2 regions of the Listeria sp. MAN/IMW/UF555 genome follow, and region 1 is predicted to be linked to the other one. Evidence: riboswitches for the same ligand, from Rfam matches in the RefSeq annotation. Region 1 holds a riboswitch; the other holds the start of a gene.
The links. Region 1 has a riboswitch for S-adenosylmethionine ahead of metE (5-methyltetrahydropteroyltriglutamate--homocysteine S-methyltransferase). Riboswitches for the same ligand answer to the same signal wherever they lie in the genome.
Positions count from the first base shown of each region.

Region 2: linked by a shared signal. The riboswitch ahead of AC4PG8_RS05270 (O-acetylhomoserine aminocarboxypropyltransferase/cysteine synthase family protein) and the one ahead of metE (5-methyltetrahydropteroyltriglutamate--homocysteine S-methyltransferase) in region 1 are both predicted to bind S-adenosylmethionine.

Region 1 covers NZ_JBZWZS010000001.1:148-9,501, forward strand. Annotated here, with positions in the region: tRNA gene AC4PG8_RS00010 (tRNA-His) at 7-79, shown strand; tRNA gene AC4PG8_RS00015 (tRNA-Gly) at 102-172, shown strand; tRNA gene AC4PG8_RS00020 (tRNA-Ile) at 199-272, shown strand; tRNA gene AC4PG8_RS00025 (tRNA-Asn) at 279-351, shown strand; tRNA gene AC4PG8_RS00030 (tRNA-Ser) at 388-478, shown strand; tRNA gene AC4PG8_RS00035 (tRNA-Glu) at 484-555, shown strand; gene AC4PG8_RS00040 (MFS transporter) at 618-1,775, shown strand; SAM riboswitch class I at 1,870-1,976, shown strand; gene metE (5-methyltetrahydropteroyltriglutamate--homocysteine S-methyltransferase) at 2,083-4,380, shown strand; gene AC4PG8_RS00050 (aminotransferase class I/II-fold pyridoxal phosphate-dependent enzyme) at 4,402-5,526, shown strand; gene metC (cystathionine beta-lyase) at 5,519-6,691, shown strand; gene AC4PG8_RS00060 (bifunctional homocysteine S-methyltransferase/methylenetetrahydrofolate reductase) at 6,688-8,541, shown strand; gene AC4PG8_RS00065 (1,4-dihydroxy-2-naphthoate polyprenyltransferase) at 8,576-9,354, opposite strand, start outside.
Region 2 covers NZ_JBZWZS010000001.1:1,033,793-1,043,146, reverse strand. Annotated here, with positions in the region: gene metX (homoserine O-acetyltransferase MetX) at 7-1,113, opposite strand; gene AC4PG8_RS05270 (O-acetylhomoserine aminocarboxypropyltransferase/cysteine synthase family protein) at 1,130-2,407, opposite strand; SAM riboswitch class I at 2,516-2,616, opposite strand; gene AC4PG8_RS05265 (HdeD family acid-resistance protein) at 2,855-3,382, shown strand; gene AC4PG8_RS05260 (Crp/Fnr family transcriptional regulator) at 3,472-4,173, opposite strand; gene AC4PG8_RS05255 (biotin transporter BioY) at 4,249-4,797, opposite strand; gene AC4PG8_RS05250 (PadR family transcriptional regulator) at 4,990-5,322, shown strand; gene AC4PG8_RS05245 (DUF1700 domain-containing protein) at 5,315-5,905, shown strand; gene AC4PG8_RS05240 (DUF4097 family beta strand repeat-containing protein) at 5,898-6,998, shown strand; gene AC4PG8_RS05235 (GNAT family N-acetyltransferase) at 7,104-7,604, shown strand; gene AC4PG8_RS05230 (hypothetical protein) at 7,651-8,037, opposite strand; gene AC4PG8_RS05225 (magnetosome magnetite crystal formation protein family) at 8,090-8,434, opposite strand; gene AC4PG8_RS05220 (MATE family efflux transporter) at 8,585-9,354, opposite strand, start outside.

The sequences.
Region 1 (9,354 bases):
CTTATGGCGGATATGGCGAAGTGGTTAACGCACCTGATTGTGGTTCAGGCATTCGTGGGTTCGATTCCCATTATCCGCCCTTTGTTTTTAAATTTTATTATGCGGGTGTAGTTTAGTGGTAAAACTACAGCCTTCCAAGCTGTTGTCGTGGGTTCGATTCCCATCACCCGCTTTTTACCATAAAATTAGATTTACTAGGGGCCTATAGCTCAGCTGGTTAGAGCGCACGCCTGATAAGCGTGAGGTCGATGGTTCGAGTCCATTTAGGCCCATTTTATTCCACAGTAGCTCAGTTGGTAGAGCAATCGGCTGTTAACCGATCGGTCGCAGGTTCGAGTCCTGCCTGTGGAGTTATTCTTTCAAAAAGAGAATAGATTTTTTATATCTGGGGAAGTACTCAAGTGGCTGAAGAGGCGCCCCTGCTAAGGGTGTAGGTCGCTCGCGCGGCGCGAGGGTTCAAATCCCTCCTTCTCCGCCAGATATGGCCCGTTGGTCAAGCGGTTAAGACACCGCCCTTTCACGGCGGTAACACGGGTTCGATTCCCGTACGGGTCATCTAAAAAAACAATGTCGAACATCGACATTGTTTTTTTTTAGTAAGTTTTCGGAGGTGTGTTATGGGGGCAAAAGGGAAGTTTTGGATTTTAACGATGGTTGTAGCTATATCTGGATTATCTCAAGGTGTTTTACTGCCACTTATTGCGATAATTTTAGAAGAAAAAGGGGTAAGTGCTGGAATAAATGGGTTTCATGCAACAGGAATTTACTTAGGTGTTTTACTGATTTCTCCATTTATTGAGGCACCTTTACATAAATATGGTTACAAGCCTATAATATTAGTTGGCGGAGGGCTTGTTGCGATTGCAATATTTGCTTTTCCTATTTGGTTTAATTTATATTTTTGGTTTATATTGCGATTGCTTATTGGTATTGGGGATCATATGTTGCATTTTTCATCGCAGACATGGATTGGAGCAATGAGTGATCCTAGTAAGCGTGGTCGGAATATGGCTATTTATGGTTTGTTTTTCTCTGTAGGATTTGCGATTGGGCCGCAATTGGTGAATTTGGCAAAAGTAAATGCAAACTTGCCTTTCTTTTTGTCAGGTATTTTAGTATTGATTGCTTGGAGCCTTGTTTGGTTTATTCGAAATGATTTCGTGGGAGAAAAGGCTGTTATTCGGAAAATTTCTTTTTGGGGAAGTATAAAACGCTTTTCGGGCGTATTTAAGATGGCTTGGGTTGCGATGATTCCACCGTTTTTGTATGGGATTCTTGAAACCGGACTTAATGCGACATTTCCGGTTGTAGGGTTGCGAGATGGGCTTGATACAATGATGATTGCGATGATTATTTCTTCTTTTTCAGTTGGGACGATTATTTTTCAAGTGCCGATTGGGATTATTAGTGATAAATTTGGTCGGGGTAAAATGTTACCGCTTTTGACTGGAGCAGGGGCTGTGGTTTTTGTATTAACAGCGTTTGTTAAGATACCTATTTTCTTTGTGATATTTTTCTTTATTTTGGGGATATTGCTAGGCTCGCTTTATTCACTAGGGTTATCTTATATGACTGATTTGACGCCGCTTGAACTACTTCCGGCTGGAAATATTTTGGTAGGAATGTTCTTTAGTTTAGGGAGTATTATTGGTCCGAGTGCAACGGGGATGATGATAGGGATTTTTGGAAATCAAATATTTTATTTTGTGGTCGCTGGAATCCTTTTGCTAGGCTGTTTATTATTAGCTTTGGGAGGACGGAAGGAAGCACATTGAAAGAAAATAAAAATTTAATGATTGACAGTTTTTAGTTGCAAGTGGTATGATGATTTCAATCCAATTTAAGTGATTAAAAAAACTAAATAAATTACTCTTATTATGAGTGGTAGAGGGACTGGCCCGTTGAAACCCAGCAACCTTTCAATTCGTTGAAAAGGTGCTAAATCCTGCGAAGTGTGATGCTTCGAGAGATAAGAGAGACTTAAAAAGTTTCACTGTATTTGTGTATCGAAACTTCCAAACCTCTCTAGTTCTCTAGGGAGGTTTTTTATTGGCAAAAAATTGAGAGGATAAGGTGATAGGTATGGTAAAGGCGATTAGTTCAAACTTGGGGTATCCAAGACTTGGGGAGAAACGTGAATGGAAACGTGCGCTAGAAAAGTTTTGGAATGGTGCGATTTCAGAAGAGGAATTATTGGCGGAAACAAAAGCTCTAAGATTACATGCGCTAAAGAAACAACAAGATAAAGGAATTGATTTGATTCCAGTTGGTGACTTTAGTTTTTATGATCAAGTGCTAGATACGAGCGTTACATTTGGGATTATTCCAAAACGCTTTCAACATGATGGTGGAAAGGTTTCGCTAAATACATATTTTGATATTGCGCGTGGTAAGAGTGACGCGGTTGCTTCTGAAATGACTAAATGGTTCAATACTAACTATCACTACATCGTGCCAGAACTTGCTGAAGCTGATCCTAAAGTATTAGATAACCGGGCGCTTTACTACTACGAGGAAGCGAAAAATGAGCTTGGGATTGAAGGGAAGCCAGTCCTTGTTGGTCCGGTTACTTATTTAAAACTTGGAAAAGGTAGCGATACAGAAAGCTTTGAAATATTATTAGATAAATTTATTCCAGCGTATATTGAAATTTTGAAAGAGCTTGAAACTGCTGGTGCTACCTGGGTTCAAATTGACGAACCTTATCTTGCAACTAGTTTTGATAAAAAAGAAATTGCTTTATTTGAAAAAGTATACAAAGCGTTTCATGATGCTGTACCAAACTTGAAAATAGAATTACAAACTTATTTTGAAAGTTTGGATTATTATGAAGAGGTTGTTAATTTGCCAGTTGCGGCGGTTGGAATTGATTTTGTTCATGATCACGGCGATTCGATTAAAGCGTTGAAAGCTCACGGATTTCCGCAAAATAAATATTTAGCGGCTGGGGTGATTGATGGTCGAAATGTTTGGCGCAGTGATTTGGATGCGAAATTGGCACTCCTTACTGACATCGCTCATTATGTGGCGGAGGATAAATTGATTGTCCAACCATCCAATTCATTATTACATGTACCAGTAACAAAACTAAGCGAACCTGATTTAGATGAAGTGATTCTAGGCGGCTTATCATTTGCTGATCAAAAATTAGATGAAATTGCTATATTAACGAAAGCTTTAACAGAAGGTGCGGAAAGTGTGGCTGCTGAGCTAAATGAAGCTCGTGAGGCTGTAAAAGCACTTAATGAATCAAGCCATCGAAATAATTTAGAAGTTCAAGCGGCGATTGCTAATTTGGAAAATGTTCGGGTTGACCGAGAATTACCATTTGCAGAACGAATCAAATTACAACATGAATGGCTCAAATTACCACTGTTTCCAACAACGACTATCGGAAGTTTTCCACAGTCACCAGAAGTTCGGAAAACACGTGCAGATTGGTTAAAAGGAAATATCACCGATGCAGAATATAATGCATTTATTGAAAAAGAAACTGCTCGCTGGATTAAAATTCAAGAGGATTTAGATATCGATGTGTTAGTTCACGGTGAATTTGAACGTACTGACATGGTGGAATATTTTGGACAAAAATTAGCTGGCTTCCAAGCAACTAAATTTGGCTGGGTACAATCTTATGGTTCGAGAGCGGTTCGTCCACCACTTATCTACGGGGATGTTGCTTTTACGGAGGAAATTACAGTGAAAGAAAGCGTCTATGCCCAGTCGTTAACGAAGCGCCCAGTGAAGGGGATGCTAACGGCGCCAGTAACAATCATCAATTGGAGTTTTGTCCGTGATGATGTGCCGGAAAGTGTTGTTGCGAATCAAGTTGGCCTCGCGCTTCGTAAAGAGGTAGAAGCACTAGAACGTAATGGCATTAAAGTTATCCAAGTGGACGAGCCAGCTTTACGTGAAGGTTTACCATTGAAACAAGCGAGATGGCAAAAATATTTAGATGATGCGGTATATTCATTTAAATTAACAACTGCTTCGGTTCAAAATGATACGCAAATTCATACTCATATGTGTTACTCGGATTTTGATGACATTATTGATACAATCAGTGCTTTGGATGCCGATGTGATTTCGATTGAAACCTCAAGAAGTCATGGGGAAATTATTTCGACATTTGAAGAAGTGACTTATGATAAAGAAATTGGACTGGGTGTTTATGATATTCATAGTCCACGAGTTCCAACTGTTTCAGAAATTCAAGATAATATCCGCCGTGCGTTACGTGCAATTGATGCAAAACAATTTTGGATTAACCCGGATTGTGGGTTGAAAACGCGTAAAGAGCCTGAAACAATTGCAGCACTTCAAGATATGATTAAAGCGACTAAAGAAGTTCGTGCAGAATATCAAGTATTAGAGAAATAAAGGAATGGAGGAGAGGTAATTATGGCAAAGCTGAAACAAGAGACGATAGCAGCGCAAATTGGAAATAGAAAGTGTGAAAGAACGGGTGCTGTCAATATGCCAGTCTACTTCTCTACAGCTTACCAGCATGCCGATCTTGGGGTATCAACGGGATATGATTATACTAGAACTGGAAATCCAACGCGAGATGCTTTACAAGAAGCACTTGCGGAACTAGAGAATGGCACGCATGCATTTGCGACGAGTTCTGGGATGAGTGCGATTCAATTAGTCTTTCAGCTATTTAAAACGGGTGAACATATTATAAGTTCGCAGGATTTGTACGGTGGGACTTTTAGATATTTTGAACAGTTTGGAGCGCAATATCAGATTGGTTTTTCTTATTGGGACGGGGCGAACGTGAATGATTTGGAAAAATTGGTTCGCCCGGAAACAAAAGCGATTTTCATCGAAACGCCGACTAATCCATTGATGCAAGAAACAGACATTGCTAGTGTGTCTCGGTGGGCACATGCGAATGATTTACTTGTTATTGTAGATAACACTTTTTATACACCTGTTTTGCAGCAACCATTAACTTTAGGCGCAGATATTGTTATTCATAGTGCGACGAAGTATCTTGGTGGACATAACGATGTGCTGGCAGGCGCGGTTATTGTTAAAGAGGAATGGCTTGGAAAATTCTTTTTTGATCAGCTAAATGCAACGGGTACTGTGTTATCGCCATTTGATAGTTGGCTTTTGATTCGTGGTCTGAAGACGCTTGTTTTACGAGTGAGACAGCATCAAGCAAATGCGGAGAAAATCGCTGCGTTTTTGGAGGAGCATGAGTTAGTGGAGGAAGTGCGTTATCCGGGCCGCGGGGGAATGATTAGTTTCTTTATTAAGGATGCAGCGCTCGTATCGCCACTTTTAAAAGAGCTTGAGTTGTTTACTTTTGCGGAAAGTTTAGGTGGGGTAGAGAGTTTGATTACTTATCCAACAACGCAAACTCATGCCGATATTCCAGTGGAACTTAGAAATTCTTATGGACTCACAGATAAATTATTACGAATTTCGGTTGGAATTGAAGCTAGTGAAGATTTAATTGCTGATTTATCTAAAGCACTTGATACGGTTTTGAAAGGGGTGACCGCTCGTGGCTAAGGATTATGGGCAAGATACAGCTGTAATTAAAGCTAGTTTAGGAATCGATAAAGAAACAGGTGCACTTAATACGCCCATTCATTTATCGTCTACATTTCATCAACATGATTTTGATAATTACCATACTTATGATTATGCAAGAAGTGGCAATCCAACTCGGGAAAAAGTGGAGCAAGCGATTGCGGAATTAGAAGGTGGCACGAATGGTTTTGCTTTTGCAAGTGGTATGGCTGCTGTTTCTGCGGCACTTTTCACACTATCTAAAGGGGATCATTTTATTATTTCAAAAGATGTGTATGGTGGAACTTTTCGTTTGGTTGAGCAAGTGTTGCCGAGGTTTGGGATTACGCATACTTTTGTTGATACGACAAACATTGATGAAGTTGCGAAGGCGTTTCAAGCGAATACTAAGTTGGTTTACTTGGAAACACCATCCAATCCGCTATTACATGTGACGGACATTCGGACTGTTTCTAAACTTGCGAGAGCGAATGGCTGCCATACGTTTGTTGACAATACATTTTTAACACCGCTTATTCAAAAACCGTTAGAGCTTGGGGCAGATTTGGTTATCCACAGTGCGACGAAATTTCTTGGCGGTCATAGTGATATTTTGGCGGGGCTTATTGTTACTAATAACCCGGATTTGGCTGAAGCTATTTACTTTTTGCAAAATTCAACTGGTGGGGTTCTTGGGGTACAAGATTCTTGGTTGCTGCTTCGTGGACTTAAAACGCTATCTGTTCGGATGAAAGCTGGGACGGAAACTGCGGAAAAAATTGCTTTGTTTTTAAATGCGGAACCAGATGTAGTTGCAGTGCATTATCCTGGCTTACCATCCCATGCAGGCTATGAAATTCAAGTAGAACAAGCGACGAGTGGTGGAGCTGTTTTGTCTTTTGATCTTGGTAGCGAAGAAGCTGTGCGCGAGCTCGTGAATCATTTGGAGTTACCGGTATTTTCCGTGAGTTTAGGTGCGGTTGAGAGTATTTTATCTTACCCTGCTAAAATGTCTCATGCTGCTGTTCCGGAAGAGGAGCGTTTGGCGCAAGGAATTACTCCAGGATTATTACGTTTTTCAGCGGGGCTGGAGGATGCAGATGATTTGATTGCTGATTTAAAACAAGCACTTTCGTTCATTAAGAAAGGAAGTGTCGCGAAATGAATTTAAGAAAAGATTTAAGTGAAAAAGTTTTAATTGCAGATGGTGCGATGGGCACTTTGCTTTATTCCTACGGAGTGGACCGTTCGTTTGAAGAGCTGAATTTATCTCATCCGGAAGATATTGTAGCGATTCATAAGGCTTATATTGGTGCTGGTGCGGATATTATTCAAACTAATACTTACGGAGCCAATTATATTAAACTCGCTCGATATGGTCTTGAGGATGAAGTGAAGCGAATTAACCAAGCAGCCATTCGCTTAGCAAAGGAAGCGGCGAGAGGGACCGGGACGTATATCTTTGGCACGATTGGCGGGATAAATGGTGCTGTGGATGCAAGACTTCCGGCGGCTCCTCTGGAAGAAATTAAGCGTAGTTTTCGGGAGCAGCTATACTGTTTTTTGTTAGATGGTGTGGATGCAATTTTGCTTGAGACGTATTATGATTTAGATGAACTTAAAACGGTGTTGAAAATTCTCCGTGAGACGACTGATTTACCTGTCGTGGCAAATGTATCGATGCATGAACCAGGTATCCTTCAAAACGGGAAAAAATTACCAGATGCGCTGGAAGAACTTATTGCGCTCGGTGCAGATGTGGTTGGTATCAATTGCCGACTTGGACCATATCATATGGCGCGTGCTCTTGAAACAGTACCACTTTATGATAAGGCATACTTAGCTGTTTATCCCAATGCGAGCCTGCCAGAAGTGCAAGAAGGGAAAGTCATTTATCAGTCAGATACAGATTATTTTGAGCATTACGGGGAAGTTTTTCGACAAGAAGGTGCGCGAATTATTGGTGGCTGTTGCGGAACGACTCCAGATCATATTCGGGCTTTACGTAAAGGATTAGAGAGCACTAAGCCCGTTTTGGAAAAAGAAGTTCGACCGATTTTGGAGCTTGTTCCTGAAGAAGTCGAGGACGAGGAGTCTGGTGAGCGTTTACTTGATAAGGTGAAGCAACGGTTGACGATTTTAGTAGAACTTGATCCACCTCGGACTTTTGATACATCGAAATTTTTTGAAGGAGCTAAGGCGCTGGATGAGGCTGGAGTTGACGCGATTACGATTTCGGATAATTCACTAGCGACTCCGAGAATTAGTAATATGGCGCTGGCTTCCATTTTGAAACATGAGTATGGTATTAAACCGCTGATTCATTTGACGACGCGGGACCATAATTTAGTTGGGATGCATTCGCATGTGATGGGATTTCATAAGCTCGGTCTCCATGATGTGCTTGCGATTACGGGCGATCCGACTAAAGTAGGTGATTTCCCAGGAGCATCCTCGGTGTTTGATTTAAGATCGGTGGAGCTCGTTCAGCTGATTAAAAAGTTTAATGACGGTATTTCATATACGGGAAAATCGTTGAAGGAAAAAGCGCGATTTCATGTTGGCGCAGCGTTTAACCCCAATGTGCTTAACTTAGAAAAGGCGGTTCGATTAATTGAACGAAAAGTAGAATACGGCGCGGATTATATTATTACGCAGCCCATTTATGATGTAAATAAAGCTGTTTTACTTAAAGAAGCTTTGCAAAAGGCAAATATTGATGTGCCGCTTTTTATCGGGGTTATGCCATTACTTTCAAGTCGAAATGCAGAATTTCTTCACAATGAAGTACCGGGCATTCGCTTGACTGATGAGGTGCGTGAACGAATGAGAGAAGCGGAAGAACACGGTCGCGCAAATGAAGAAGGCATGACGATTGCGCGAGAATTAGTTGATGCTATTTGTGAGCATTTTCAAGGGATTTATATTATTACGCCATTTTTACGATATGATTTGTCGATCGAACTTGCAAAATATGTTCAAAATAAACAACAAGTGCAAATTGCTTCCAAATAAAAAAACTGGTTGTCATTATGACAACCAGTTTTTTTTACATGAATAAGTTTCTAGATAATAGGCTTAAAAGATAAGCGAATGCTAGTGTAATTCCAAAGATAGTTAAAGCTTTAGAAGTAGATTTCATTGCAGGAACCATTGTGATCGGTGAAGTTTTTCCGATGAAACGACGAACCGCACGAATGGCTTCTGGCAAACTGAGTAGAATTAATAGTGTCCACCACGGAGCATCTTGGGTAAAGATAAGGGCGATTTCAAATACATAACTGAAAAGAAATGCAGCTGCGAAAAGAACGGTTGCCCATTTACGACCAAGTAAAATAGCTAAAGTTAAACGACCATTTTTCTTATCAGGAACTAGATCACGAATACTATTGGCTAGTAACAAGTTTCCAACAAGTACCATTATTGGAATGGAAACGTAGACGATAAACGAACTAATGAATTCCGCTTGGATGTAGAAAGAAATGAAAGTAATAATTCCTCCCATAAAGAACCCTGCCATAATTTCACCAAACGGCGTATAAGCAATTGGGTAAGGTCCGCCTGTATAAAGAAAGCCAACAAGCATACAAATTGCGCCAAGTAAGCCAACGTACCAATTTAATTCAATGGATAGATAAACGCCACCGAGAATCGATAAAATGTATAAAAAGATTGCTAGGAACAATATAAAACCTGGGCGCATACCATTACGAACGATAGCACCACCATTTCCAACCGAATGTTCATCGTCTTGTCCTTTTTTATAATCAAAATATTCATTGAATAGATTGGCTGATGTTTGAATGAAGAAACAAGCAATTAGCATGA
Region 2 (9,354 bases), 1.0 Mb from region 1:
CTTTTTTTATATGCTTTTTACAGGTAAATTACTTAAAAATGATCGGATGAGCGGCTCGAACTTCGGTACTTCCTTTTCAACTAGAAAAGCGTCATGACCGTATTCAGAGGCCACTTCATGATAAGTAACCGGCACATCCCATTCTTTTAAAAGCTCATAACCACGGCGCAAATCGTGAATTCGGAAAAGCTGATCGGTCGTAATGCCAATCAGCAAATACGGAATTTTAATTTTTGAAAAAGCGGGTAAATCATCTTTCGCGGGAGCCGTAACGTCAAATAAATCAATCGCCTTTGTTAAATATAGATAACTATTCGCGTCAAACCGCTCGACAAAAGTATCCCCTTGATATTGTAAATACGATTCAATTTGAAAATGCTCTTTTGAGAAAGCGGCCGGAGAAGACTCGGCGACAGTGAAACGTTCAAACCGCTTGGAGAAAAGTTCGCTCGTCCGGTAAGTCATCATTCCAACCATTCTTGCAGTAGCAAGGCCGCCCTCAGGTTGACCAATATAGTTGCCGCCATTAAAGTCGGGATCATTCAGAATCGCCATCCGCATAATTAAGTTATAGCCAATCGCATCAGGTCCGGCAGCAAGCGGGGAGGCGATGTTGATAATGCTATCTGTTATATCGGCATAATCAATCGCCCATTCAGTGGCTTGCATTCCACCCATCGATCCACCAATCACCGAAACAATCCTCGTAACCCCAAGTTGCTCCAAAAGTTCACGCTGCACTTTAATAATATCTTTAATTGAAAATCCGGGAAATTGTAACCGGAAAGGCTCGCCTGTTTTTGGATTAATCGAGGAGGGGCCAGTCGTTCCACTACAACCACCAAATACATTCGTACAAACAAGGAAATATTTGTCTGTATCAATCGTTTTCCCCGGACCAATATAATCATCCCACCAACCAGGGGCGTCATCTTCAAAATGTTTCGCCGCATGTGCCGTCCCAGTGAGCGCATGTTCTAACAAAATACAATTATCGCGTGAGGCAGAAAGTGTCCCATACGTTTCATAGCCAACTAAAACCGGACTTAATGTTTCCCCGTTTTCAAGTAGAAGAGGACTTTTTTGAAATAGTTCTTTTTGCTGTAAGGTCACTTCTCTTCACTTCCTCCTAAATTTGCTCTAGTGCTTTCGTTAAATCTTGAATAATATCATCCGCATTTTCGATTCCGATAGAAAGACGGATGGATTCTGGTTTAACGCCAGCTGTTAATTGTTGTTCTTCGCTTAGTTGTTGATGAGTCGTTGATGCTGGGTGGATTATAAGCGACTTGGCATCACCCACATTTGCTAGATGTGAGAATAACTCCACAGATTCGATAACCTTTTTCCCAGCCGCGTAACCACCCTTAACGCCAAAAGTGAAAATGGAACCAGGTCCTTTTGGTAAATATTTTTGGGCTAAATCGTGGTATTTGTTGTCTTTTAAGCCAGGATAATTAACCCAAGCAACTTTTGGATGGTCATTTAAGAAATTCGCTACTTGTTTCGCATTTTTCACGTGTTGCTCAAGTCGTAAAGATAATGTTTCTAGCCCTAAAATGAGCAAGAAGGCGTTGAACGGGGAAAGTGCGGCACCAGTGTCACGAAGGAGCGAGACACGGAGCTTGGTAATATAGGCCGCTGCACCAACGTCATTTGTATAAGACAGCCCGTTATAACTATCATCAGGTACAACGAGTTTTGGAAACTTCCCATTTGCCCAGTTAAATTTACCAGAGTCAATAACAGCGCCACCAATCGCAACCCCGTGACCACCGATAAATTTCGTTGCCGAGTAAACGACAATATCTGCGCCAAAATCAAATGGGCGATTTAAATAAGCGGTCGCAAAAGTATTATCAACAATTAGCGGGACATCAGATGCGTGCGCTATCTCAGCTACTTTTTCAATATCAATAATATTAATATCAGGATTCCCAATCGTTTCAATGAATACGGCTTTCGTATTTTCTTTAATTGCTTTTTCAAAATTTTCAGGTTCGTTAGGGTCGACAAAAGTAACATCAATGCCAAACGTTTTAAATGTATGCGAGAAAAGAGTGTGTGTGCCACCATAAAGTGTTGCCGCTGCGACGATATGATCTCCGGAACCAGCAATATTTAAAATCGAGTAAGTAATAGCGGCCATGCCTGAAGCCGTTGCAACAGCGCCAATGCCACCTTCAAGTAAAGTTAACCGTTCTTCTAAAACAGCTGTAGTAGGATTCATAATTCGTGTATAAATATTTCCGGTTTCCTGTAAACCAAATAAGGCTGCGGCATGTTCTGGGCTATCAAATGTATACGATGTTGTTTGATAAATTGGCACAGCTCTAGAATGCGTATCTCCGTCCGGTGTATGTCCGCCGTGTACTTGAATTGTTTCGAATTTATACTCATTACTCATAAAATCCACTCCTCTTTAATATGTATTTATCAGTAATTTCCATCAAAAAACCTCCCTAGCAGTATATAAGCCGCCAGAGAGGATAGAGTTTCCTAAACTTGGATTTCCGACTTATCTTTCAGAATATACTGCTGGAATTAGCACCGTGAAAATAAATTCCGGTTGCTAAGGCTTCAAAGGGCCAGTCCCTCCACCTTTCGTGATAAGAAAATACTATTAAATTAAGTTATATATTACGCTGGATGAAACAAATTGTCAACTAAGTATTTAAAAAGTCCAAAAATAGCACTTGTGTGTGGAATTTTTGTGACAAAGCTGTTTTTTAGACTAATATTTCATTTTAAAAAGGTTTTAAAATCCATTTTTTAGGCTATTATAGTTAAGACTAATTATATTTCATTAAAAGTGGGGTTAGATTAGCACAAATAAAGGGGAGTTGAAATAAAAATGAAGACATTTACACGTATTCTTGTTTTATTAGCAGGGATTGCGATGATTGTACTTGGAATTTGGTTCTTATTCCATCCGGCTATTTCATTATTAACATCAGCTTTTATGCTTAGTTTCTTATTACTGATTTCTGGTATTTTCCACACATTCTCTTACTTTTCAGACAGAAAATCACAAAATGTTTCTGGTTGGGTACTAGCTGACGGGATTTTATCCATCTTACTAGGTTTCTTGTTATTATTTAATGAATTTGCTGGACCAGAAATAATTGTATTACTTTTTAGCATGTGGGTATTATTCGCTGGTATCATGCGTACTGTTGGTGCATTTACAGCCAAGCAAAACAATATACAAGGTTGGGGTTGGATTTTAACCATTGGTCTTATTGGTATCGTTGTAGGATTTATCGCTCTGTTTAATCCAATTGTTTCTGTGATTGGAGCAATAATTGTTGTAGCAACATTCTTCATCGTTCAAGGTATCGGCGCAATCGCGACATTCTTCTTTATTGGTAAAAATAGTTAATAAAAAAGAAGCTATCTAACTAAGATAGCTTCTTTTCATTATGCATATTTTTACGAAATACTATTAGAAAAAAAGTATTCATTTTACACTCATATGTAAGGTTCGTGATTTTCTTTTAGTTTTTGCTTATGAATCTCGAAATTATTAACACGCCAAGGTTTTGGCGAAAGCGCAATAATTCCATCTTCTTCTAGCTTTCGCAGGTTAGTTGCAACGTAAGCTCGAGCTAAATTTAGATAATTTCCCAAGATTTTTTGGGTGAAATAATAGGGAATCAAACAAGAACCATCCGACTCGATTCTTCCAAATCTCTCCCCACAAGCAATTAATCCCGCTAAAACTTTCTCGCTAGAAGGTAAATTAACGTAACCTTCCCGTTCTAACATAGGTGTAACCATACTTTGCATAAGTGCATTCATTTGCCAAAATACATCTGGTGAGCTTAAGAGTTTATTCAAAACATATTTACGTTCAAATTGATAAACACTAACTTCACTAATAGACGTATAGTTTGCAGGTGATTTGGCTCCTCCAAGTAATGTAAGCGGACCGATAGAATCTTGTTTACCTAAGAAGCTAATAATACTATCTTCTTTACACGTATTTTTACTCATCGAAACGACCCCGTCTTCAATAATATAAAAGTAAGTTGTTTCCGCGCCTTCTGTTAAGATTTTTTGGTTGCGTCTAAAACGAATTCTCTTATATGGAAGAACCGCTTCATTTGAATCTTTTAACAAGTCGAGTAAATCTACGTTGTAAAAATTATTTTCCTCATTCAGTAATGACATATACCGAGTCCCCTTTTCTCAGTGTTAATCATTATCATTATATAGGAGATGAGTCGAAATGTGTATTAATGGGACTTATGATGCTCTAAGTAATTTTGCTTTAATTAGACGATCACGAATGAGAATACCTAATAAAGCAGCGAACACCGCTTTAATAATACCAGGAATAATAAATGGTACCATCCCAGTCAAAAATGCAGTCGGCCAGTCAAGACCTGTGCTAACTTTAAGCCATAAAACACCGAAAATTAACGTAACGATGGCTCCTAGAATATTAGCAACGATTGCATAAGGAACAGTGAATTTTGTTTTTTCGAGCAACCAACCTGTAAGTAGTGCATTAAAAATAAATCCGACAATAAATCCGCCAGTTGGCCCAAAAAGAATCCCAATTCCTGCTGTCATCCCTTGAAAAACCGGAATACCAACTGCTCCAAGCACGATATAAACTAAAACAGATATGGTACCGTGACGAGCTCCAAGAATTGTTGCTGCTAAACCAATTGCAAATGTTTGCCCAGTAAGTGGAATAGGGCCAAGTGGAATAGCAACTTGTGCGAGTAAAGCAATGATGACTGCGAATAAAGCATCTACGACTAAAAATTTCAATTTCTGATCACGCATAAACGTATCTCTCCTTAATGTAAACTTAATACTAAATTAGGTTAACATTTATTAAATAAAAAAACAATACTATTTTTTCTAATCAGTACCTTGCAATGAACACTAGTGTATGATAAACTATAGTGGTAGTGAACAATATATAGTAGTGGTTACTTATTACTAGTGGTAATTTAGCAGAATGGAGGAGTTAGCATGGAGGTTAACCCGCAATTCAAAAAAGGTGTGTTAGAACTATGCTGTTTGTTTTTAATTCAAAAGAAAGATTGTTATGGTTATGAATTAGCAAATCAAGTTTCTAAATATATTGAGGTTGCAGAGGGAGCTATTTATCCGGTACTTAGAAGATTAGTTAAAGAAGAGTATTGCTCCACTTATTTAGTAGAATCAAATGAAGGTCCATCAAGAAAATATTATCAGCTGACGGTAAAAGGAGAAATTTACTTGAATGAGCTTATCTCTGAATGGAACAATTTTACAGATAGTGTTGCTAAGCTTTTAACAGAGGGGGAAGCAGTAAATGAATAAACAAGATTTTCTAAACGAATTAAACCAGCGCCTAGAATTGCTGGATCCAAAAGAGCGGAGAGAACTATTATCAGACTATCAAGAGCATTTTAGAAATGGTGTGGAAGCTGGGAAAAGCGAAGAACAAATCGTCTTTGATCTTGGAAAACCGGAAGAAATTGCGGCAGATATTTTAAGTGAAAGAGATATTCGCGAAGAACAGGTAGAAGCAGATTATTATTATGTACCTCGAAAAAATCAAAATGAAAATAGATCTGTGAGTAAACAAGTTTTAATTGGAATAGGTTTATTTTTCCTAGACATCTGTCTTATTATTCCGATTATGGTTTCGCTATGGTCACTCGTTATTTCACTTTGGGCAACAGTTGGTGGGTTCTTACTTTCACCGGTAATACTTGGCGTAGAACTATTATTTGGCGCTGATTTTGAATTTTATCAAATGTTTATTTCCATTGGGCTTGTAGGACTGGGTCTTATGCTGCTGTTTGTAGCAAATGCACTTACTAAGTTTACAAGTAAAGCTACTATGGCTATTATCCAGTGGCACAAATATGCGGTCAAAGGAGGCGGAAAAAATGCGTAAACATCATTTAAGTAAGAAATTATTTTTCGCCGGTTTGGTGCTATTTATTATCGGAGCTATCGGCGTGGCAGTCACAATGAAATCAGGCACTATGATTGAAAAAGGCGAACCACTAACAAAACAGTGGGACTTATCAGCTGAAAATATTAATACAATTGCCTTTTCTTCCGAGCGAGATGTACTAATTGAATGGAAAGAAAGTACAACAGGCAAGAATTATATTGAACTCAAAGGAAATTACTCTGCAAATGACAAAAAAGCCATTCAAAAATTAGAACCAGTCTCTGAAGACGGAACCTCATTTAATATAACAGTTCCTGAAGAGGATGATTGGTATAACAACTTTGGCAAAATCTACGCTTACGGGCAACAAAAAGTAACTGTCTTTTTAACAAAAGATACGAAATTAGCTGATTTAAAAGTAAAATCTCATTCAGGAGATATTAATGTTTCTGATTTTAAAGTAAAGAAATTTGTTAGTTCTACAAATTCTGGTGAGTTAAAAGTGAATAATTTAGAAGCAAATAGCGCTCAAATGGCTACTTCTTCTGGAGATTTAGATTTATCGAATATTAAAGCAAATACATCAATTGAAACAGATTCAGGAAAAACTGAACTTACTAGTTTGACGGGCGATTTAGAAGTAAATGGTGGTTCAGGGGATGTTAATGCTACTGGCGTTAAAGCGAAAAAACTTAAAATCGCTATTGATTCTGGTGACATCGAACTGACAAATAGTACCGTTACAGACTTAGCCGTTTTAACAACTAGTTCCGGAGATATTGATGCAAATACAAAAGGGAAAGTACAAGCTGAATCTGACTCAGGAGCGATTGAACTTGCTGGCGTAACGAATAATGTAACTGCGAAAACGAGCTCAGGCGATATTGATGTTGCCTTTAACAAACAAGTAGAAAATATCGAAGTCAATACAGATTCTGGCGAAGTAGAGCTGAAACTACCAGGCGATTTTAAAGCTATTTATGAAACAAAAAGTAATTCTGGTAGCATTAAAGCACCAACAAGTGATTCTAATACCGCTAACCGCGTAACTGTGAAAACTAGTTCCGGAGATATTACAATCGAAAAATAAAAAATCAGTGCGCTAATTACTTAATTAGCGCATTCTTTTTGTTAAAATGGGGTAAAGTCAGATAAACTGTTTTAACAATTTGCGCAATTGGAAGGAGAATGGATCATGGATTTTCATATTAGAAAAGCGACTAATTCAGATGCTGAAGCTATTCAGCATGTGGCGACTACTTCATGGCACCATACTTATCAAGATTTAATTCCAAGTGATGTACAAGACGATTTTTTGAAAAGATTTTATAATGTTGAAACGCTTCATAATCGGATTTCAGCGACTCCTTTTGCTGTTTTAGAACAAGCGGATAAAGTAATCGGCTTTGCGAATTTTATTGAGCTTGAGAAGGGGAAAAGTGAACTTGCGGCTTTTTATTTACTACCAGAAGTGACCCAGCGCGGACTTGGTACGGAATTATTAGAAGTTGGAATGACGTTATTTCATGTGCCACTACCAATGTTTGTTAACGTAGAAAAAGGTAACGAAACAGCAATTCATTTTTATAAAGCGAAAGGGTTTGTTCAAGTGGAGGAATTTACCGAAGATTTTTACGGCTATCCACTGGAAACAATTCGGTTTAATTTGAATCATCATGCATTTGAAGAGGAATAAAAAAATGTCTATTCTAGTTGAATAATCAATTAGGATAGACATTTTTTTATTTTGTCGCAGCTTTTCCACTTGTCGATTTTCCGCCTCGTAAATAGAAGAAAATAACAGCTAGGATTGCCATAATTATTCCTGCTAAAACAGAAACACCAACAGAAATGATCATGCTAGAGACTTGAATAATGCTAAGGATGATGACTGTTACAACAACTCCGTATGCAAATCCCCATATCGCAAATGTTGAATAGCTCGCTTTTTTGCTAAAGCCATAAAATATTTCGCCCAACGTGGAAGCGACTAAGATGACGGGAGCAGCAAAAAGAATTGCTGAAAAAACAAGCTGCGGTGTGACATTTTCATAGAGGATTGTTTCGACTAAAAGTGCAGAAAAAATACCTAAAACAAAAATCGATAAATAAGCAATAATAAAACGCATCAAAAAAACCTCCTAAAGTACACTATATTATAGCATAAATTAGGAAGTTAGCTTAACATCTAGCCCAGTTATCATCATTGTGCTTTACGACGCGTGTAATACCTCGAATCAAGTTGAAAATGAGTATCGATACATTAAGAAATACGATGAAAAAAACTGTAGCTAGAGCCAAAAAGTTAATAGTATCAGCACTATTTGTACTAAAAGGAACGTTATTATAAAGTAAAATCATTACAACCATCCCAGCGACAAAAGTTGTCTGTGTCAGTAAAGCCCATTTCACGTGATGACGTGTTTCTTTATCTTTATTTGTACACCAGATAATAATAGGTGCGATAACCGGGGCAAAGAAAAGGCTAAAATAACTAAGTGCGCTAATAATTTTTTTATCTAACATTTCTCATCTATCCTCTCATTTGTTTATAAGTCTAGTATAGCGGGGAAAGAGAAATGAAACCATCGAATTAGGTGACGATATTAAAATGAAAATGACAGTTTTGTCATGTATAAAAAAACGCCCCTTCGAAAAAATCAAAGAGACGTTTCTTTATATGACTGATTTTAAGGACCAAACTTTACTGCGCCATCTTCGGTACATTAGAACGGCGCGAACACCTTCATCGATAATATAGGCAAGCCAAACACCGACAAGACCAAGCCCAGCGGAAATTCCAAGTACATAGGAGAATGGCAAACTAACAATCCACATAACGATAAGCCCACATATGAACGGAAAGCGAACATCACCAGTAGAGTTAAGACTACTAATGATAATAATATTGGTGGCACGTCCAAGCTCAAGGAAAATCGAAAGTAAGAATAATTCTTTCGTCATTGCAATGATTTCGGTATTTGTTGTAAATAGACTCATAATCGGTTCGGCAAATAGATAAATCGAAACACTAACTACAATGGCAACAACTAATCCTATTTTCCAACTGCGAAGACCTTGTTTATAAGCTTTATCAATTTCTTTTGCACCAACCGCACGACCGATAATTATTTGCGAGGCCTGTCCGAGCGCGATAGCAAAGAGTGCGACAAATTGACTAACTGTTGAAGCGTAAACTTTGGTCGTAAGCGCTTCTGTACCTAAAATAGCAATGATTGCAGTAACGACAAGTTGTGAGCCAGCATAGGATAAGTTTTCTCCAGCAGAGGGAAGACCTAGACGTAAAATCGAATAAAGTAGTTTTTTGGACACTTGCTCCAATTTTTTGAAATGAAAAGTGTAACCGATGTATTTTCGAAGCATCCAGATGGCTAGACCCATTCCGACGAAGTTTGCAACAGCCGTAGAAATCCCAACACCTGCCA